3 regions of the Rahnella sp. 2050 genome follow, and region 1 is predicted to be linked to each of the others. Evidence: predicted binding sites of a transcription regulator. Region 1 holds the regulator's gene; each other region holds the start of a gene.

Region 1 (7,251 bases):
TCCAAACACGCAGGTCAGGGGCTGGGGAATTAATCTTCCCCGAACACTGACAGGGGCGCAATCGCGCCCTTTTTTATTGACCCATTTTTGCCACAACCCTGCAAGTGGCGGCAAAATTTGCCATAATGCGTGCTGAATTCGATGAAGATAAGAAACTAATGGCCGAGAATAGTGACATTAACGCCCTGAGAGGCCGTTTTCGTGGTTTTTATCCCGTGGTTATCGACGTAGAAACCGCCGGATTTAATGCCAAAACCGATGCGCTGCTGGAAATTGCAGCCATCACCCTGAAGATGGATGAGGACGGCTGGCTGCAAAGCGATGAGACCGTGCATTTCCACGTCGAGCCCTTTGAAGGCGCGATACTGGTGCCGGAAGCCCTGGCGTTTAACGGTATCGATCCGACCAATCCGTTACGCGGTGCAGTCAGTGAATATGAAGCCCTGCACGAGATTTTCAAAGTCATCCGTAAAGGGATGAAAGAGCAAAACTGTAACCGCGCGATCATCGTGGCGCACAACGCCAATTTTGATCACAGCTTCCTGATGGCAGCGGCTGAACGTGCCGGACTGAAACGTAATCCGTTCCACCCTTTTGCCACGTTTGATACCGCCGCATTAAGCGGGCTGGTGCTTGGGCAAACGGTGCTGGCAAAAGCCTGTATCAGCGCGGGCATCGTCTTTGACAGCAGCCAGGCACATTCTGCGTTGTATGACACCGAGCGCACAGCCGAGTTGTTCTGCGAGCTGGTCAACCGCTGGAAACGCTTAGGCGGCTGGCCTCTGGCGCTTTCAGACGAAGAAGTCGAAGACGAAACAGCATCGGAAGAAAATCAGCAATAACAACTTTTGCACCGAACTGAAGACAAAAAAAGAGCGACATCATGTCGCTCTTTTTACTTTCCGGCCGAAAAACCGTTAGTCTTCTGTCGTATTACTCTCTTCAGAAGATTTGTATTTCTCAGCGGTTTCTTTGATCAACTGCTGCAGTTCGCCGCGCTGGAACATCTCAACCACGATGTCGCAGCCGCCAACCAGTTCACCGTCAACCCACAGTTGCGGGAACGTTGGCCAGTTAGCAAATTTTGGCATCTCAGCACGGATGTCCGGGTTCTGCAGGATATCCACGTAAGCGAAACGCTCGCCACAGGCTGAAAGCGCCTGAACAGCCTGAGCGGAGAAACCGCAGCTTGGCAGTTTTGGCGAACCTTTCATGTACAGCAGAATCGGGTTTTCAGAAACTTGCTTCTGAATTTTTTCAATTGTTGGAGTGGTCATTTCTTGCTTCCTCAAGCCGGTACAGGCTGTCACGATCATTACTCTTCACGCGCAGCATAAAGAGACGGTGCGCAATCACAATACCTTCTATTGTAACGATGGCAGCCATCAGATAAAAACGCCATTTTTTGTGGGGTCTTTCTCAATACTGGCATTTTGTTTAACAATCTTTAATGTGTGCGCTCAGGCTCACATCTTTAAACATTCATTGAGAATAACATTTTTGGCGTTCACCGATAACGCCAGATTTGCAAAATTCCATTCTTTAACTTAAATATTAACACCATGAAAAGTGGTTATTTTTTTGACTAAAAATGGCGGTTATTTCGACATAAAAAAAGCCATTAACTTTTTCTCACAATATGATCTAGAATCGAGTCAATTCGTGCTTTTTTGTCAGGTTCTTTTAGGCAATACTCTGACATCCCTGATGTTTAACCTACCACTCATGGTAACGAAGCTATGCGCTTACTGTTCACGCTTTTTGTGCTGCTCTTTACCCAGCTATTTCTGAATATGGCACATGCATCGCCGCAGACACGTGTTTCTGCCGATCAGCGTAAAAGCCATGTTAATCAGGCTGCACCTGAAGAACGGCGAAAGCGAAAAACGGTGGCCGCGAAAACCAGTAAAAAAACTAAAATCGCGCCAGTGACAGAACAAAAAATTCAGGACAAGAATTCGAAGAAGAAAGTTAAAAGTACCGAACTGGCTAAACGAAAGACCACGACGGAGAAAAGTGTCAAAACGACCCGGGCCGAAAGTAAAAAAGAAAAGACACTGAAGACCACGCGGGCCGAAAGCAAAACAGTGAAACACGCCAAAACCCGTTCACTCGCGAAAAACAGCACGGAAAGGGTCAGTAAAAAAGAAGCGTATGGCCGGCACCGTAAAGGTAAAAAGCCCGAAGAAGACAGCAAACCGATTACGCTAAGTGCAACGCATAAAAAACGCTATCAGCATGCCCAGCAAACGGCGATGACCAAACTGATGCATCAGGTAGGAAAACCGTATCGCTGGGGCGGAACCTCGCCGAATACCGGTTTTGATTGCAGCGGCTTAGTCTATTACGCCTACAAAGATTTGATCCGTATTAAAATGCCACGCACAGCGAATGAAATGTATCACCTGCGCGATGCGGCTCCGGTTAAACGCGGCGAACTTGAAAGCGGTGATCTGGTGTTCTTCAGAATCAATAACCGCGGCGCAGCAGACCATGTTGGTGTTTACGTGGGGAACGGCAAGTTTATTCAGTCTCCAAGAACGGGCGAAGACATTAAAATCACCTCTCTCGGCGACGATTACTGGCAAGATCATTATGTGGGTGCACGCCGGGTAATGACGCCGAAAACGATCCGATAATAAACAATTCGTTAAGTCTGAAGTTTCGCTAATCAGCCATTGAATAGCATTTAACGAAGAGTTTCTGCAGGGAAGAGTATCGGCGGTAACGGCCACTGCGTAAAATTGAAAAGGGCGATTCCTGTAACAGGAATCGCCCTTTTTTATGGCGGTTCACTTACTGAATCAGTTCATCACCGCAGTGAAGCTGAAAGCGATAATCATAAGCAAAGCGCATACCGTGGTGATCAACGATAATTTCAGGTTGCTGTCCATCAAACCCCCTTTCGGATCAAATTGTGGCATTTTTTAAGCCACACTAATTGTGTGCCAACGCATTTTCGCATAATTAACATTTAAAATCTTGTGCTGAATGACAATGTATCCCTGAGAATTTTACTTCCACTTTCCTGCATTATAAGAGAAAATTGTCGGTTAACACGCCTGTGTGCCGGTTGATTTCACCCGAGAGCATTTCACGCCTCATTCTGAAGAATCCACCCAACGATTTCACTGCCCTTTTAGAAGCCAGCAGTGAGATCCACGCAAGCAAACGATTAACATAATGCTAACGTGCTGAAACACGTGAGTTCAGGAGTCATTGTTTACATGGCAACGATTAAAGATGTCGCAAAGCGCGCTGGCGTTTCCACTACAACCGTGTCGCACGTCATCAATAAAACACGTTTCGTCGCCGAAGAAACCAAAGAAGCGGTTCTCCTTGCAATCAAAGAGTTACATTACTCGCCGAGTGCTGTAGCCCGCAGTCTGAAGGTCAATAACACCAAAACGATCGGTCTGCTTGCCACCTCCAGCGAAGCGCCCTATTTTGCCGAAGTGATTGAAGCCGTAGAAAACAGCTGCTTCTCCAAAGGCTATACGCTGATTTTGTGTAACTCGCATAATAATCTGGAAAAACAACAAGCCTACCTGCAAATGCTGGCGCAAAAACGCGTCGATGGCTTGCTGGTGATGTGCGCGGAATATCCTGATGAGTTGCTCAATATGCTCGAGGAGCACCGTTCGATCCCAATGGTGGTCATGGACTGGGGCGAAGCGCGTAAGAACTTCACCGACAGCATTATTGATAATGCTTTCGAAGGGGGTTACATGGCCGGGCGTTATCTGATTGAACGCGGTCATCGTGATATTGGGGTGATCCCGGGCCAACTGGCACGTAATACCGGCGGTGGCCGCTTCCAGGGTTTTGTGAAAGCACTGACTGAAGCCAATATTCCGCTGCGTGACGAATGGGTGGTTCAGGGCGATTTCGAGCCGGAATCGGGCTATCAGGCGATGCATAAAATTCTGATGCAGAAGCACCGCCCGACTGCCGTATTTTGTGGCGGCGATGTGATGGCAATGGGCGCAATCTGTGCCGCAGACGAACTGGGCCTGCGCGTCCCTCAGGATATTTCCGTAATCGGTTACGACAATGTGCGTAACGCCCGTTACTTCTCCCCCGCGCTGACAACCGTGCATCAGCCGAAAGAACGTCTGGGTGAAATGGCCTTTACCATGTTGCTGGACAGAATTGTCAGTAAGCGTGAAGAGTCTCAGACCATTGAGGTGCATCCGAAACTGGTCGAACGCCGTTCCGTAGCCGATGGTCCGTACCGCGATTACCGCCGTTAACAGATATCGAACGCCTGCAGATGCAGGCGTTTTTTTCTAATCACGCAGCCATTCCTGATTCATGGTTTCTGTATCGCCCATATATTCCAGCAACCAGGCCAGCGAGGGTGACGGATTGCTTTGATCCCACGTCAGGCAACACGGGCTGTCGGGAAACGTATTTTCCAGCGTCAGCACCTGCAACTTTTTCTGTTCTATCCACGGCGTGACGCGATGAACCGGCATCATACCCACGCATAAGCCTTCGGTCAGGCATTCCAGCGCACAGGTCCAGTCTGGCACGACCAGCCGCCGCTGGTTATCAAGCGTCCATGTATCCCGCTTAGGCAATGTCCGGGAGGTGTCTTCCAGACAGAGTGCAGGATAAGGCCGCAACTCATCATCATTCAGCGCGCCGGATAACTGAGCCAGCGGATGTTGCGGGCTGACGACGCAATGCCAGTCCATAAATCCCATGTCACGAAAACTGAAGCCCCCGCCAACCGGTATCGCGCGTGTAGCACCGATCGCCACGTCTGCCCGCCCGTCAACCAGCGCATCCCAGACACCATTAAACACTTCTGAGTGAATAATGAGTTCGGTGTCCGCAAAATGGCGGTAGAAATCGAGCACCAGACGCCGTGTCCGTGCGGGTTTTACAATCCGGTCAACCGCCACACGTAATTCGCCGCGCCAGCCGTTCGCCACCTGCTGACACTGCCGGCGCGTGGCTATCATTTTTTTTGTCAGAATCCGCGCTTCATCGACAAAAACCTTTCCCGCAGGCGTCAGTACCACGTCACGATGGCGACGTTCAAACAACGGCACGGCCAGCCACTGCTCAAGCTGACGGACGGTATAGCTGATAGCAGAAGGTACGCGGTGCAAATCTTGCGCTGCCGCACTAAAACTACCTGTTCTTGCCACGGCATCTACCACTTCAAGGGCGTATTCTGACCACATAATTCAGCCTTCAATATTTTTGATAGCAGAGTGCAAATATTAGCGTTTCACAAGCCTGTTATCAAAGCGTTAAACTCCGCCTCCGGTATGTAATCTGCATCACATCATCTGCAATAAATAAATTAATGAGACGATAATGAAACCCTCCTTTGGATTTATGCTCTATCTCGCGGGACTGAGCATGCTGGGCTTTTTAGCCACTGATATGTATCTGCCTGCGTTCAGCGCCATGCAAACCAGTCTGATGACCAGCCCCGGGATGATCAGCGCAAGTCTGAGCATTTTTCTCGGCGGATTTGCTCTCGGTCAGTTGTTATGGGGGCCGTTGTCAGACAGGATCGGCCGTAAACCGGTATTGCTTCTTGGTCTGACACTGTTTGCGGTCGGTTGTCTGGGCGTTATCTGGGTTGAGAATGTACGCGCCCTTCTGGCCCTGCGCTTCTTACAGGCGATGGGCGTTTGTGCCGCCGCAGTCACCTGGCAGGCAATCGTTGTTGACCGTTTCTCTGCCGATGTGGCGAAAAAAACCTTCGCCAGCATTATGCCGTTAGTGGCTCTTTCTCCGGCACTGGCACCATTACTTGGTGCGTGGGTACTCAATCATTTTGACTGGGAAGCCATTTTTGCTCTGCTGACCGCAGTCGCCGTCGTCCTGGTGCTGACGACGCTGACTCTGCGTGAGAATAAACCGGCAAAACAAGCGAAGGCTGATAAAACAGGGTTTGCGACGTTACTGAAATCGCCTGTTTACAGCGGGAATGTCATGATTTATGCCGCCTGTTCAGCCGGATTCTTTGCGTGGTTAACGGGTTCACCGTTTATCCTGAGCGACATGGGTTATTCACCCGGTGCCATCGGGCTGAGCTATGTCCCGCAGACTATTGCTTTCCTGCTTGGTGGTTTTGGTTGCCGTGTTGTGATCAGCAAGCTGGACGGTAATAAAATTCTGCCATGGTTACTGGCGGGTTACGGCGTCAGTATGGTGACTTTGTTCTGTGTTGCCATGTTCACGGATGCCGGGCTGATTAGCCTGCTGATCCCTTTCTGTCTGATGGCTTTGGTGAATGGTGCAACCTACCCAATTGTTGTCGCAAATGCATTAATGCCGTTTCCTGCTAATACAGGCAAGGCGGCAGCATTGCAAAATACGCTGCAGCTCGGGCTGTGCTTCCTTGCCAGCTTGCTGGTTTCCGCATTTATTGTGCATCCGCTCATGGCGACAGTCACGATCATGCTGTCTACACTATTGTTGGTAGTTTTGGGCCGCTGGCTCTCTTTGCAGCATGAAAGCCCGCAAGACAATGGACAGGAATCAGAGCAGGAAGCTCAGACAAGGCATGCTAATTAATAGTGATAATACCCTGATGTAACAGTCACTTAACGGGCATTTTCATTCATCACGATTAACTATTGAGAATGCCTGCCAGCGAGCCTATACTCAACAAAACCAAATAAAATAGCACTTTTACAAAACTTTTATCACATACTTAAGCCAGACGCGCGGACAGTGTCACACTTATTTTTTTGTACTTTTTCAAGGATGATTTTCCTGCACGTCTTACGGCGCGCAGGCGTTCTTCTTAATTTCCTCTGTTGGTGTCGAATATCGGGCGAGGCGCTAGTCGTCTGTTCTCATAAAGACCTGCAAAAATAGCCTTTGCTTTTCCCGGCAGGTTAATAAGTCAGAAGAGAAAGTGATGGAGAAGCTATGAGTTCATCGTGTATAGAAGATCAAAGCATTCAGGACAATCAGTGGTACCGGATCGCCAGTGAAATGCTGGCGATGGCAGATATTCAGGTAAACGGTAATCGTCCTTTCGACCTTAAAGTAAAAAACACTGACTTCTTTAAGCGTGTTTTACAGGAAGGTTCTCTGGGCCTCGGTGAAAGTTATATGGACGGTTGGTGGGAATGCGACCGTCTGGATATCTTTTTCCAGCGCGTTATTCGTGCCGGTTTGGAAAGTAAACTCCCCCACCATTTTAAAGATACTTTACGTGTCGCCGCAGCACGCCTGACCAATCTGCAATCCCGCAAACGGGCGTGGATTGTTGGC
Region 2 (7,251 bases), on a different contig from region 1:
GCCGTCGCGATTGCCACCGCACAGCAAACCACTGATCAAACCGTGCATTTCTGCTGCGGTCAAAGCAACCGATTGTTGTTTCAGGTTTTGATCCAACGAATCGTAAGTAGGGTAAGTATTCTCTATAGACATGCGCATTCGCCATCGTTGGCAGGTTAAGTTCGTGTTATGCTACCACCAAGGTCTGTCGTAGTACCAGATTAGCAGCCCGTGATGAGGTGGTCTTAAACATGAATGGCACGCTCTGAACAATCGGGCAGCAGTCAGCCGGTCATGGGGTTGTAACCTGGTATTGAGATAGTTATAGTGGCGCCCGCTTCCAACATCCTGCGCCAGGTCGTAGTGGTCACGTTGGGGCGGACGAATAAATCAGCAGGAAGGTGGCATGTCTGCACAACCGGTAGATATTCAAATTTTTGGTCGCTCTTTACGGGTGAATTGTCCGCCAGAACAACAGGAAGCACTGAATCTGGCAGCTGAAGATCTTAATCAGCGGTTGCAAGATCTGAAAGTTCGCACTAGAGTCACCAATACGGAGCAACTGGTATTCATCGCGGCATTGAACGTATGTCACGAACTTGCTCAGGAAAGGTTGAAAACGCGCGACTACGCATCCAATATGGAACAACGTATACGGATGTTGCAACAAACCATCGAGCAGGCATTGCTCGAACAAGGCCGGATCTCTGAACGTGAAGGGGCGCCTTTCGAATAACACACGTTGCTGACTGACTGGTCACAGGTCGTCAGAAACGGTAAAAAATTTCTCTGAGATGTTCGCCAGCGGGCCCGTCCCCTGAGCCGATAATTAGTACCAACAGAATGTGATGATCCGTAATCGGTGCGCATGCTCGGTCCGTCCGAGAAGCCTAAAGATTGCGACAGCACGTTCACCTTGAACCATGGGTTCAAGGGTTACAGCCTGCGACGGCATCTCGGAGATTCCCCTTTCTTTTTGGTACATCCCTTTCTGGTGTTTGTATCTATGCCCTACACGCCGCTTTTTGCTTCTGCCCGACAAACCATCCGCAGTGAAATACGCCAACGCAGAAATACGCTGACCGCTGAACAGCAAACTCATTTTGCGCTGCAGGCTGCAGAACGCGTTGCAACCCATCCGAAAATTCAGTCCGCCAGTTCAGTCTCCCTGTTTCTGTCCTTTGATGGTGAGCTGGATACCGCACCGTTGATCGCCCGTTTGTGGAACGAAGGCAAACAGCTTTGTCTGCCAGTGCTGCACCCTTTCTCGCCGGGTAATCTGCTTTTTCTGCGTTATACGCCCGATACGACGCTGGTGCGCAACCGGCTCAACATTCTTGAGCCACAACTGGATGTCACGCAGGTGATCCCACTGGCGCAGCTTGATATCATCCTGACACCGCTGGTGGCGTTCGACAGTGCGGGGCAACGTTTAGGTATGGGTGGTGGCTTTTATGACCGCACACTTGAGCGCTGGAAAGAAGGCGGGCCGTATCCGATCGGATTAGCGCACGATTGTCAGCATGTCGATGCTTTACCGGTGGAACACTGGGATGTGCCTTTACCTGAGGTCATCACGCCTGGAAAAGTGTGGAGATGGTGATGCCAGACGATATAAATCCACGGTAAGCAGAGTGCCAGCCAGAAATAGAAAGCACACCTCATAAGTATGTTGTAACTAAGCTTGAAATCCGCACGTCTCCCTCGCTTTTTAAAAACCCAACCAATTGAAATTAATAATACTTTCTCTTTATACATACCGTTACATGCCGAAACCAATCACTCACGGACAGCAAGGTTTGTCACGCCTATTATTCTCACATCGGCCCCGCAGTGGGGTAGACACACAAACCAAGATCCCTGAGGAATTAAAGATGAAAAAAGTATTAGCTCTGGTTGTAGCCGCTGCAATGGGCCTGTCTTCTGTCGCTTTCGCTGCTGAAACTACCGCAACGCCGGCACCTGCTGCTACCACAACCACCGCAGCTCCGGCTCATGCCACTAAGCATAAAGCACACAAGAAACCTGTTCAGAAAGCGCAAGCTGCCAAGAAACACAAAAAAGCCGCTAAAAAAGCGCCAGTCGCTCAGAAGGCGCAGGCGGCTAAGAAACACGTGAAACACGCTAAAAAAGCGGCTCCTGTTGCTCAGAAAGCGCAGGCGGCTAAGAAGCACGTGAAACACGCTAAGAAAGCTGCTCCTGTTGCTCAGAAGGCGCAGGCGGCTAAAAAGCACGTGAAACATGCTAAGAAAGCTGCTCCGGCTAAAGCAACTCCGGCAGCATAAGAAGTCACTAAGAAGTCTTTGTGAACGAATCTGTTCACTCTTATCAAGACTGAAAAATTTAACACCCGGTTCGCCGGGTGTTTTTTTCTCCGTTTTCTGCCCTGAGGTACTGACAGATGATGCTGCGCCGCTACCTGTTCGAAATCACTTTTTCATCAATGATCCTCTGCGGTCTGATTACCCTGTCCTTTTACTTCTGACGTTTTGATCCCCCCTTTATTCCCTCTGCAGACATTTTTTAACGCCCTGATGCCATAAAACAAAAAACCGCCTTTCGGCGGTTGGTATTTTGTCTGTTTCAGAAAGGCTTATCAGTAAAGCAAACGGGCACGAATGGTTCCCGGAATCGCCTTCATCAGTTGCAGCGCGGTAGTCAGCGTATTGATATCCGTTTCCGCATCAATCACCACATAACCGATTTCTGGGCTGGTTTGCAGGTACTGCGCAGCAATGTTGATACCCTGTTCCGCAAAAATCTGGTTGATGCTGGTCAGCACACCCGGACGATTTTCGTGGATATGCAGCAGACGGCTGGCTTTCTCGGTGTGCGCTGGCAGAGACGCTTCCGGGAAGTTGACCGCTGACAGTGTAGAACCGTTGTCAGAGTATTTCGCCAGTTTGCCTGCCACTTCGAGGCCGATACCTTCCTGCGCTTCCATCGTTGAACCGCCGATATGCGGCGTCAGCAGCACGTTGTCAAATTCACACAGCGGAGAATTGAACGGGTCACTGTTAGTCGCCGGTTCTTCCGGGAAAACGTCGATAGCCGCACCGGAAAGATGTTTGTTACGCAGCGCATTGCACAGAGCAGGAATGTCGATGACCGTACCGCGTGAGGCGTTGATTAACAACGCGCCCGGCTTCATCTGCGCCAGTTGCAACTCGGAGATCATGTCTTTGGTTCCGGCTGTTTCCGGCACATGCAGCGTGACCACGTCGCTGGTATTGAGCAATTCTTCCAGTGTGGCAATCGGCTGCGCGTTGCCCAAAGGCAGTTTGCTTTCGATGTCATAATAGAAGACGCGCATCCCCAGGCTTTCCGCCAGGATCCCCAGTTGCGTACCAATGTGGCCGTAACCGATAATGCCCAGACGCTTGCCGCGCGCTTCGAACGAGCCGACGGCTAATTTGTTCCAGACACCACGGTGCGCCTTGGCGTTAGCTTCAGGAATGCCACGCATCATCAGCAGCATTTCGCCCAGCACCATTTCGGCAACCGAACGGGTGTTGGAGAAGGGTGCGTTAAAGACCGGAATACCGCGACGGGTCGCAGCTTTCAGATCTACCTGATTGGTGCCGATACAGAAACACCCAACAGCCACCAGTTTTTCTGCTGCCTGGAACACTTCTTCAGTCAGCTGAGTACGCGATCGGAGTCCAACAAAGTGCGCATCACGGATCGATTCTTTCAGCGATTGCGTGTCTAAAGCACCTTTGTGAAATTCAATATTGGTGTAACCCGCGGCACGGAGTGTATCAACCGCACTTTGGTGGACGCCTTCCACTAACAAAAATTTAATCTTGTCTTTCTCAAGTGATACTTTTGCCATTTCCCGACCCTATATTTTTCTGGCTGAATTCGAACTGCAAGATGACTGCTCACAGTCAACATAACAAAAAATCCGCCATCATCAATACAAACGATTGCCTGCCCCCCAGCAGAAGGCTCAGCACGCCTGCCGGTTTTTAGCATTTCATGCTGGTTCAATTTTACTGTGCCAGACGTTCAGGAGGAGAAATACAGAAATGTGACATAAGTCACCAAATTAAAGCCTTTGAAGAAAAGATGATTCAGTCAGAAAATTATCATCTTCATAACATTGCGTTATGACAGCGCAATGACGAGGCTTAGGCTGGCTGCCTTGCCCTAAAGCAGCCAGATCTTCTGCTTATATTCTGATTACTTCAGTTTGACGGTTTTGACACCTTCAGAAGTCCCGACCAGCGCCACGTCAGCACCCCGGTTGGCGAACAGGCCGACAGTCACAACACCGGCAATACTGTTGATCTTATTTTCCATCGCGACGGCATCAAGAATGTTCAGGTTATGCACATCAAGGATCACATTGCCATTGTCTGTCAGCACATTCTGGCGGTATTCCGGCAGGCCGCCGAGTTTAACCAGTTCACGCGCAACATAAGAGCGCGCCATTGGGATCACTTCCACCGGCAGCGGGAATTTACCCAGCACATCAACCTGCTTGGAAGCATCCACGATACAGATGAATTTTTTGGCAATCGCGGCAATGATTTTTTCGCGGGTCAGCGCAGCGCCCCCCCCTTTGATCATCTGCATCGAGCCGTTGATTTCATCCGCGCCATCGACATACACATCCAGCGAATCCACTTCATTGCTGTCGAAAACATGAATACCCAGACTCTTCAGTTTTGCGGTAGAGGCATCGGAGCTTGAAACCGCACCTTCAATCTGGCCTTTGATGGAACCCAGTGCATCAATGAAATGTGCGGCGGTGGATCCGGTACCGACACCGACAATGGTGCCCGGCGTGACGTAATCCAGTGCGGCCCAGCCGACTGCTTTTTTCAATTCTTCCTGCGTCATAATGGCTTCTCTGTCTGATAACACGTAAGTGGCGTGAATAGTTCGGTGGAACGAAGAGTGCCGGTGATTATAAAGCATGTCCCGGCAATTTGGATAAACAACACCGCAGCCAGATCACACTTATTAAGTGCAATTGTGCTGCAAACACAAAGATTTTCCTCACCACAAATCCTGACAATCTGTGGCATAGTGTTCGGATAAAATTAAATCTAAGGGACAGAACTCCGATGAAACGCCCGGACTATAGAACGCTGCAGGCACTGGACGCGGTGATCCGTGAGCGCGGTTTTGAGCGCGCAGCGCAGAAGCTTTGCATCACACAATCGGCCGTCTCTCAGCGCATTAAGCAACTGGAAAATTTGTTCGGCCAGCCGCTGCTGGTTCGTACCGTTCCACCCCGGCCGACTGAACAGGGACAGAAATTACTGGCCTTGTTACATCAGGTGGAATTACTGGAAGAAGAGTGGCTTGGCAGTGACAGCAACAATGAAAGCAATGATACACCTCTGCTGCTTTCACTGGCGGTCAACGCCGACAGTCTGGCAACCTGGCTGTTACCGGCGCTGAAATCAGTGCTGGTTGATTCCCCTATCCGCCTGAATTTACAGGTGGAAGACGAAACGCGCACGCAGGAACGTCTGCGTCGTGGTGAAGTGGTGGGCGCGGTAAGTATTCAACCCCAGCCACTGCCGAGCTGTCTGGTGGATCAGCTTGGTGCGCTGGACTATTTGTTTGTGGGTTCGAAACCTTTTGCTGATCGCTATTTCCCGAACGGCGTTACCCGCTCCGCCTTGCTGAAAGCGCCTGCGGTAGCGTTTGACCATCTGGACGATATGCATCAGGCCTTCCTGCAACAGAACTTCGATTTATCGCCGGGCAGCGTGCCGTGCCACATCGTTAACTCGTCGGAAGCCTTTGTGCAACTGGCCCGTCAGGGCACCACCTGCTGCATGATCCCGCATCTGCAAATCGAGAAAGAGTTGGAAAGCGGCGAGCTGATCGACCTGACGCCCGGCCTGTTCCAGCGCCGTATGCTTTACTGGCACCGTTTTGCGCCCGAAAGCCGCATGATGCGTAAAGTCACCGATGCACTGATCGCCCACGGACATCAGGTGTTGCGTCAGGACTGACAGAATTATCCGGCGTGAAAAGCGGCGTTTAACCGCTTTTCTCCCGGACCATCTCGATCAATGCCCGCAGGCTCGCGGGCACATGCCGGTTGCCCGCGAAGTAGAGAAACAAACCGGGGATTGGCGGGCACCAGTCTTCCAGCACTGCAATCAGCCGCCCTTCTTTCAGCGCAACCTGCGCATAATCTTCAGGAACATACGCGATCCCCAGCCCGTCCTGTGCGGCCTCAATCATCAGCTGCGTATTATCCAGCGTCAGATTTCCCGGCACATCCACCGCCACTTCCTGTCCGCGTTTGTGGAACTCCCAGCGATAGCGTTTTCCGCTGGGCAGGCGCTGACGCAGACACTGATGGCGGGCGAGATCATCCGGCGTTTCAGGGGCGGGATGCGCCGCAAGATAATCCGGCGAAGCCACGGTCAGAAAGCGCATGTCGGGGCTGAGCCGCACAGCGATCATGTCCCGTGGAACCGCTTCTCCCAGCCGGATCCCTGCGTCAAACCCTTCCCCGACAATATCCACCAGCTTTCCTTCCGCCACCAGATCCAGCGCCACACCGGGATAACGTGCCATGAATTGCGGCACAATATTGCGCAACAACAAGCGGATAGCGCCCTCGCTGCCGTTGATACGTAATTCACCCGTCAGCCTCCCCGGCTCGCCTGCTACGTCTTCCAGCGCCGCATCAAGCCCGTTCATCAGCGGATTAATCCGTTTCAGCAGGCGTTCACCCGTTTCGGTCAGTGACACACTGCGCGTCGTGCGGTGCAAAAGGCGTGCGCCAAGACGATCTTCAAGCCCGCGCATAATATGGCTGAGCGAGGATCGGGTAATGCCTAAAAGATCGGCGGCACGGCGGAAACTGCGGTGTTCAGCAACAGCCATAAAGGCCCTGAGTTCTGCCAGGGTCGGTTTGCTCAATAATGGTTTGCTCATTGGTGGGGAATATTCACCTGTTCATGCGGGTTATTGGGTATTAACGCAACAATAGTATTGCCCTACCCTGAATGTCTGGCAACTTCTGCAACAGAGGCATTTGATAATGGCAAAGACATGGTTTATTACCGGCACATCGACCGGCCTTGGACGCCTGCTCACTGAACAGCTACTTGAGCGCGGTGACCGGGTGATCGCCACCGTACGCAAGCCGGGTGCGCTTGACGCCTTACAGGCGATCTATGGCGATCAGTTGCATAGCATCACGCTCGACGTCACAGACACTCCGGCAATCAGAGCAGCCGTTGCCGGAGCATTCGCTAAGATGGGACGTATTGATGTCGTGGTCAGCAATGC
Region 3 (7,251 bases), 160 kb from region 1:
TTCAGCAACCAGTTCTTTGGTCACATCAATGAAGTCATGGAAAGTGTTGAGTTTGTTGAACAGTTTGCCATCGTCATACCATTGCTGGCCCAGCTCAGCGCCACCGCGGATGTGCGCCAGTACGAAAACAAATCCTCTGTCGAGTAAACTCAGACGGCTGCCACTGAACGCCGGATCCATACTGCTGCCATAGGAACCGTAACCGTAAACCAGTAACGGATTTTCATTCGGCTTAAACAGTTCGCGGCGATACACCAGTGACACCGGGACTTTCACGCCGTCACGTGCCGTAACCCAGACACGTTCGCTGCGATAATTTGCCGCATCAAAGTCTTTCACTTCCTGCTGCTTGAGCAGCGTACGGTCATGCGTATCCAGATCGAGTTCAAACAGCGAGCTCGGCATGGTCATGGAAGAATAACCATAACGCAGCAATGAGGTGTCCGGCTCCGGGTTGTACGCCAGCCAGGTGGTATAGGTCGGATCGTCAAACGCCAGCGATTTTTCCTCGCCAGTTTTCCAGTGGATCTGACGCAATTGCGTCAGCCCCTGATGACGTTCTTCCACCACCAGCCAGTCACGGAACAGGCTGAAGCCTTCAAGCATCACTTCAATACGCGGCGCAATCAGGGTCTGCCAGTTTGCTTCCACGCCATCTGCACTCTTATAAAGTCCGAAGTTTTTGCCATCTTTATTGGAGCGGATGTAGAAATGCCCGAGGTAATGATCGAGAGCGTATTCATGATCTTTACGGCGTGAGAGAAACACCTGCGGTTTTGCCTGCGGATCATCGGCATCCAGCAGCAGGATCTCGGAAGTCGTGGTGCTGTCGAGGTGGATCAGAATGTATTTTTCAGACGTGGTTTTATCCAGCCCGACGTAAAACGTGTCGTCTTTCTCTTCATACACCAGCGTGTCGGTCTTAGGATCAGTGCCGACCACGTGGCGATAAACCTGATACGGCAGCAACGTTTTCTTGTGTTTGCGCACGTAATACAGTGTCTGAGAATCGTTCGCCCATTCGCTGCTGCCGGAGGTGTTTTTCAGCAGATCGTCAGTCCAGGTTTCGTCATCAAGTTTTTTGATGCGGATGTCGTACTGACGGCGCGAAAGAAAGTCTTCCGCCACGGCCATCAGTTTGTTATCAGGGCTGATATCCAGACCGCCCAGCGTGTAAAATTCGCTGTCTCTGGCACGTTCATTGCCATCAATCAGCGTGCTCCAGTTTTCATGTTCCGCTGCGGGCTGACGCAGATAAAGGGCGTATTCGTTGCCCGGTTCATAGCGGGTCTGATAACGATAGCCATGTTTCACGTAGGGAACGGAATGATCCTGTTGCGCAATACGCGCAACCATTTCGCCATACAGGGTTTCACGCAGCGCCTGATGCGGTTGCATGGCCTGTTCGGTATATTGGTTTTCAGCGCTCAGATACGCCAGAACCTGAGGATCGGCGCGGTCATCATCACGCAGCCAGTAATAGTTATCGACGCGGTCATCGCCGTGTACGCTCAGGGTTTGCGGGCGTTTTTCAGCCTTTGGAGGTGTCATCATCTCGGGATCTCTTTGTCCTCTTTGCGGTGTGACAAGAGTGACAGGTTTAGGCAGGGAAACCAAGAGACGTCAATGCAGGGAAATAATGCGTCCGCTAAGAAATAACGGACGCAATCGGAAGTGCAGAAAGGCTATACCGGCGTGCTGTAGCTGATTTCGCCGATCTGGCAGTTGAGGGTCACCTGATAGGTTTTATCAGTGTGATCACCGCGCACTTTTAGCGGGATATTCCATCTGGCGTTATTGCCGCTGATGCTGTCAGTCACCACCCACGCGACCGGTGTAGAAGTGCCGAGCACTTTTTTATCTGCATCCCAGCGCGGAATACGGTTTTGCAGGAAATCACGTTTAACCAGTGCTGCCACTTCATCTTTTGTGGCCGTGGAACAGGGTGTTACCGTTGCCGTTCTCACTTCAGGCTCATCGGCCTGTGCAACCTGGCTCAGACCACTCATTCCTGCAACGGCCATCAAAACGCCCAAGATTATCTTTTTCATCGTTCGTCTTCCCAGTCTTTGTCGTTCATTCAGTTGACCTTGCCGGACAATATCCCTACATAAGGCAAGGTCATCGCTTGCGTTAGATAATATAATCCTCAACAAGGCAATAACACAACATTAACAATAAGACGACCAATGCAAAGCGATAATAAACCCGGTTAACGCAAGATAATGGCTTTGCAATTCTTGCCTTTAATTTTCCCTTCCTGCAAACGTTGCAGCGCTTTCTTAGCGCTCTTCTGACGAATCGCCACATAAGCATGAACCGGGAACATATCGATTTTACCAACTTCAGCTGCGGTCAGCCCGGCGTCACCGGTCAGCGCGCCCAGAATATCGCCGGGACGGATTTTGGCTTTACGGCCGCCATCGATGCATAACGTTGCCATTTCAGGATCAAGCGCCACCGGGGCGGCGGCCAGTGCCTGCGCTGCAGGCTGCCAGGTAAACCGCTGGCGGGTGTAATCTTCCAGCGCCGTTACACGCGGCATTTCCTGCGGTGTCACGAGGCTGACGGCCAGGCCACTGGTGCCCGCACGACCGGTACGGCCCACGCGGTGAACGTGAACTTCCGGGTCGAAAGACAGCTCGTAATTAATGACCAGGCCGAGCTGTTTAATGTCCAGCCCGCGTGCCGCAACATCTGTCGCCACCAGTACGCGGCAACTGCCGTTGGAGAAACGCACCAGTACGCGGTCGCGGTCACGCTGCTCGAGGTCGCCGTTCAGCGCCAGCGCACTGATGCCTTTCGCCTTCAGGTCATCACAAACATCCTGACAGTCACGTTTGGTGTTACAGAACACCACACAGGAAGTCGGCTGATACTGATACAGCACCGCGGCCAGCAGCGATAAGCGCTGATGTTTGTCGGCTTCGATGAAAATCTGCCTGATATCAGCAATGTCATCTTCGCCTTCGATTTCTACCTTCAGCGGCTGACGCTGAAATTTAGAACTGATGCGCTCAATGCCGTCCGGATACGTCGCGGAGAACAGCAGCGTCTGGCGATCCTGCGGCGTATAACTGACGACATCTTCGATATCTTCGCTAAAGCCCATATCCAGCATGCGGTCCGCTTCATCCAGCACCAGTACTTTCAGTTCGTCCAGTTTCAGCGTGCCTTTACGCAGATGCTCTTGAATACGGCCCGGCGTACCCACCACAATGTGCGGCGGATGGACCAGCGATTCAAGCTGTGGCCCGATTGCCTGGCCACCGCACAGGGTCAGAATTTTGATGTTTTGGGTAAAACGCGCCAGACGGCGTAATTCTTTGCTGACCTGATCGGCCAGTTCGCGGGTCGGACACAATACCAGCGCCTGAGCGACGAACTGTGAAACGGTAATGCTGTTCAGTAAACCGATACCGAAAGCGGCTGTTTTACCGCTGCCGGTTTTGGCTTTGGCGCGGACGTCCTGACCCAGCAGGATGGCAGGCAACGACGCTTCCTGAATCGGGGTCATTTCGGTGTAACCCAGTTCATTCAGGTTAGAAAGTTGCTCAACGGGTAATGTCAGGGCAGAAAAGGAATGCGTGCTCAAGGGCGATAACTCTTTATGTGAGGCAAAAATCGGGACAGCGGCAGGAAGCCTGACGCCATGGTTTGAGTAAATGATAACAGAGACGCCCGCAGACTGCCTTAAACGGCAGAAAACAGGCTGAAAAAATCCTGCTTTTATTCCCGCTTAAATTTATCAACAGCACTGCGCAATCGTTTTCGTCGACAATAATTTCAGATATACTGCGCGCCGAAATTCCTATTTTCCTTCACACAGATCTGGGTACGAAGCTATGTTAACCATTGGTACTGCACTGCGCACTGGCGCCACCCGCGTCATGTTATTAGGCTCCGGCGAACTGGGCAAAGAAGTGGCGATTGAATGCCAGCGACTGGGTCTGGAAGTGATCGCCGTTGATCGCTACGCCGATGCACCCGCGATGCAGGTCGCCCATCGCAGCCATGTCATTAACATGCTGGATGGCGATGCACTGAAACAGGTTATCGAAAGCGAACACCCTGATTTTATCGTGCCGGAAATCGAAGCGATTGCCACCAGCATGCTGGTCGAGCTGGAAAAACAGGGTCACAACGTCGTGCCTTGTGCTGAAGCGACACGCCTGACCATGAACCGCGAAGGCATCCGTCGTCTGGCTGCCGAAACGCTGAAGCTGCCTACTTCCACTTATCAGTTTGCCGATGATGAAGCGGCTTTCCGTGAGGCGATCGACGCCATCGGCTATCCGTGCATTATCAAACCGGTGATGAGCTCTTCCGGTAAAGGTCAGAGCCTGATCCGCAGTGCCGATCAGTTACAGGCGGCATGGGATTATGCCCAGCAAGGTGGCCGTGCTGGCGGCGGACGTGTCATCGTTGAAGGTCTGGTGAAGTTTGATTTTGAAATCACCCTGCTGACGATCAGCGCCGTTGATGGTATTCATTTCTGTGCGCCAATCGGACACCGTCAGGAAGACGGTGATTACCGCGAATCCTGGCAGCCACAGCAGATGACAGACCTTGCATTGCAGCGCGCCAAAGACATCGCAGAGAAAGTGGTGAAAGCGTTGGGCGGTAAAGGCCTGTTTGGCGTTGAACTGTTTGTTTGTGGTGATGAAGTGATCTTCAGCGAAGTGTCACCTCGCCCGCACGACACCGGGATGGTAACGCTGATTTCTCAGGATTTATCAGAGTTCGCCCTGCATGTGCGCGCATTCCTCGGTCTGCCGGTGGGCAATATCCGCCAGTTCGGCCCTTCCGCTTCTGCCGTGATCCTGCCGGAACTGACCAGCAACAACGTGACGTTTACGGGCCTGGAAAACGCACTGACCGGTTACAACCAGATCCGTCTGTTCGGTAAGCCGGAAATCAGTGGTAAGCGCCGCCTTGGCGTAGCGCTGGCGACGGCGGACAACGTTGAAGACGCCGTGGAACAGGCCAAACAGGCAGCGGCTGCAGTGGTGGTTAAAGGCTAATCCATTCCTGACGCTGAGATGAAAAAAAACCGGACGCCTGAAAAGAGTCCGGTTTTTCTTTGCAGCAAAGGGAAACTGCGGAGCAACGTTTTATTCGTCGTCTTCGTCATCAAAAATGACGGTCACACGGTCACCTTTATGCGTTTCGCGGATTTCTTCTGCAACGGTCGCAATGGCTTCGCCGCTGCTCATGCCGTTTTCCATTAACTGGCGGATACGATCGGCGGCCTGTTCTTGTTCGTGATGTGATAATGAAGGCATACCTGTCAGCATGGGAGTGTCCTGTTGTACGGGTGATAATAAAAAGCCCGCGCAGTGCGGGGTTGCACAGTATACGCCTTATTCACGCAAATCGCCTGCGCTGCTTTCAGGCAGCCCGATCTGTGTTAGGATCCTGAAAAATAGTCACTGCGCCAGAGAAACTCATACCCGTCATGCCATTCGCCCAACCCGTTGTTTTCCATTCATTACCTTATCAACCCGATGCAATAACTGAACGGTTCGCGCCGCTTTCTGCTTTGCCGTGGGCGATGTTACTGCATTCAGGTTCGGCACAGCACCAGCATAATCGTTTCGATATTCTGGTGGCCGATCCGCTGATCACGCTGACCACACGTGGCAAGCTAACGCAGATTGAGCACAACGGCATGGCCGAAACCCGGACTGAAGATCCGTTTGCTTTACTGGAAGAGCAAATGGCAGTGGCCGGTTTACAGGCAGAAAGTTCAGCGGATTTTCCTTTTCTGGGCGGCGCACTGGGTTTGTTCGGTTATGACCTGGGGCGCAGGATAGAAACATTGCCTGAAACTGCAGCACGGGATATTGACCTGCCGGATATGGCGGCAGGGATTTATGACTGGGCGCTGATTGCCGATCACCATTTACAGCGCCTGACGCTGATTTGCCATGGTGACATTTCTGAACGTTTACGCTGGCTGGCCCAGTACCAACCTGTTCCTTCTCCTGCGCCTTTCCGTTTACATGCGCCGTGGCGGGCAAATATGAGCCGCGAAGAATACGGTGAGAAATTCCGTAAGATTCAGGAATATATTCACAGTGGTGATTGCTATCAGATCAATCTGGCGCAGCGGTTTTCGACAGAATACAGCGGCGATGAATGGCAGGCTTTCCTGCGCCTCAATCAGGCTAACCGCGCCCCTTTCTCCGCGTTTCTGCGTCTGCCGGAAAATGCCGTTGTCTGTCTTTCACCCGAGCGTTTCATCTGGCTGAAAGACGCTGAGATCCAGACCCGTCCGATTAAGGGAACGCTGCCGCGCTGCGAAGATCCGACTGAGGATATGCAGCAGGCAGAACGACTGGCGGCATCGGAAAAGGATCGCGCCGAAAACCTGATGATTGTCGATTTGCTGCGTAACGATATCGGCCGCGTGGCGACACCCGGCAGTGTGCGGGTGCCGGAGCTGTTCGTTGTGGAGCCCTTCCCCGCCGTCCATCATCTGGTCAGCACGATCACCGCCCGGTTACCCGAAACCTGTCACGCCAGCGCCTTATTGCGTGCCTGTTTCCCCGGTGGCTCCATTACCGGTGCACCCAAAGTGCGTGCCATGGAAATTATCGAAGAACTTGAACCGCACCGGCGCAACGGCTATTGCGGCAGCATTGCATATCTGAGTTGCTGCGGCACGATGGACAGCAATATCACCATCCGCACATTGCTCACCGCACAGGGCAAAATTTACTGCTGGGCGGGTGGCGGGATCGTCGCTGACAGTCAGGAACAGGCGGAATATCAGGAAACTTTTGATAAGATTGCCCGTATTCTGCCTGAATTAGGAGAAATACAGCCGTGACGCTGCTGGAACAACACGCGCCCTTACAGACGTTTTCACCTGCTGTGGAAGATTTCATCCTGCGTTTTCAATTGCAGCAGCCGCGCCTGCCTGCTGCGGCGTTGCGCGGAACCCGCCACGCCGCTGTGTTGATCCCGATTATCTGCCGTCCGGAACCGACCCTTTTACTGACGCGCCGCTCCGATCAGTTGCGTAAACACGCCGGCCAGGTCGCCTTTCCCGGTGGTGCAGCAGATGCTTCCGATGCCTCAATTATTGCCACCGCATTACGCGAAGCGCATGAAGAGGTCGCGATCCCCCCTGAACAGGTTCATATATTAGGCACACTGTCGCCGCAGGACAGCAGCAGCGGTTTTCAGGTCACGCCGGTTATCGGGCTGTTGCCTGTTGATGTACCACTGCATCCCGCGGAAGAT

What was found. The regulator PurR, encoded in region 1, represses purine synthesis genes. The targets are predictions, from matches to a motif close to CANGCAAACGTTTGCNTG.
Region 2: a site for PurR is predicted at 3,898-3,915, ahead of serA (phosphoglycerate dehydrogenase). Genes of this name have one in related genera too.
Region 3: a site for PurR is predicted at 3,759-3,776, ahead of purT (formate-dependent phosphoribosylglycinamide formyltransferase). Genes of this name have one in related genera too.

The regions. Positions count from the first base shown of each region.
Region 1 is NZ_JBEPKE010000006.1:190,566-197,816, reverse strand. It holds gene gloA (lactoylglutathione lyase) at 1-33, shown strand, start outside; gene rnt (ribonuclease T) at 126-842, shown strand; gene ABIC79_RS20655 (Grx4 family monothiol glutaredoxin) at 918-1,277, opposite strand; gene ABIC79_RS20650 (hypothetical protein) at 1,258-1,386, opposite strand; gene ABIC79_RS20645 (C40 family peptidase) at 1,740-2,639, shown strand; gene cydH (cytochrome bd-I oxidase subunit CydH) at 2,805-2,894, opposite strand; gene purR (HTH-type transcriptional repressor PurR) at 3,228-4,253, shown strand; gene punR (DNA-binding transcriptional activator PunR) at 4,290-5,195, opposite strand; gene punC (purine nucleoside transporter PunC) at 5,332-6,543, shown strand; gene cfa (cyclopropane fatty acyl phospholipid synthase) at 6,904-7,251, shown strand, end outside.
Region 2 is NZ_JBEPKE010000002.1:701,602-708,852, reverse strand. It holds gene ABIC79_RS10465 (YecA/YgfB family protein) at 1-132, opposite strand, end outside; gene zapA (cell division protein ZapA) at 386-715, shown strand; RNA gene ssrS (6S RNA) at 763-946, shown strand; gene ABIC79_RS10450 (5-formyltetrahydrofolate cyclo-ligase) at 986-1,582, shown strand; gene asr (acid resistance repetitive basic protein Asr) at 1,854-2,264, shown strand; gene ydgU (small membrane protein YdgU) at 2,381-2,464, shown strand; gene serA (phosphoglycerate dehydrogenase) at 2,576-3,814, opposite strand; gene rpiA (ribose-5-phosphate isomerase RpiA) at 4,165-4,827, opposite strand; gene ABIC79_RS10430 (LysR family transcriptional regulator ArgP) at 5,055-5,957, shown strand; gene ABIC79_RS10425 (LysR family transcriptional regulator) at 5,986-6,894, opposite strand; gene ABIC79_RS10420 (SDR family oxidoreductase) at 7,001-7,251, shown strand, end outside.
Region 3 is NZ_JBEPKE010000006.1:35,559-42,809, reverse strand. It holds gene ABIC79_RS19955 (S9 family peptidase) at 1-1,554, opposite strand, end outside; gene yebF (protein YebF) at 1,686-2,051, opposite strand; gene dbpA (ATP-dependent RNA helicase DbpA) at 2,213-3,595, opposite strand; gene purT (formate-dependent phosphoribosylglycinamide formyltransferase) at 3,846-5,024, shown strand; gene ABIC79_RS19935 (YoaH family protein) at 5,115-5,297, opposite strand; gene pabB (aminodeoxychorismate synthase component 1) at 5,459-6,835, shown strand; gene ABIC79_RS19925 (CoA pyrophosphatase) at 6,832-7,251, shown strand, end outside.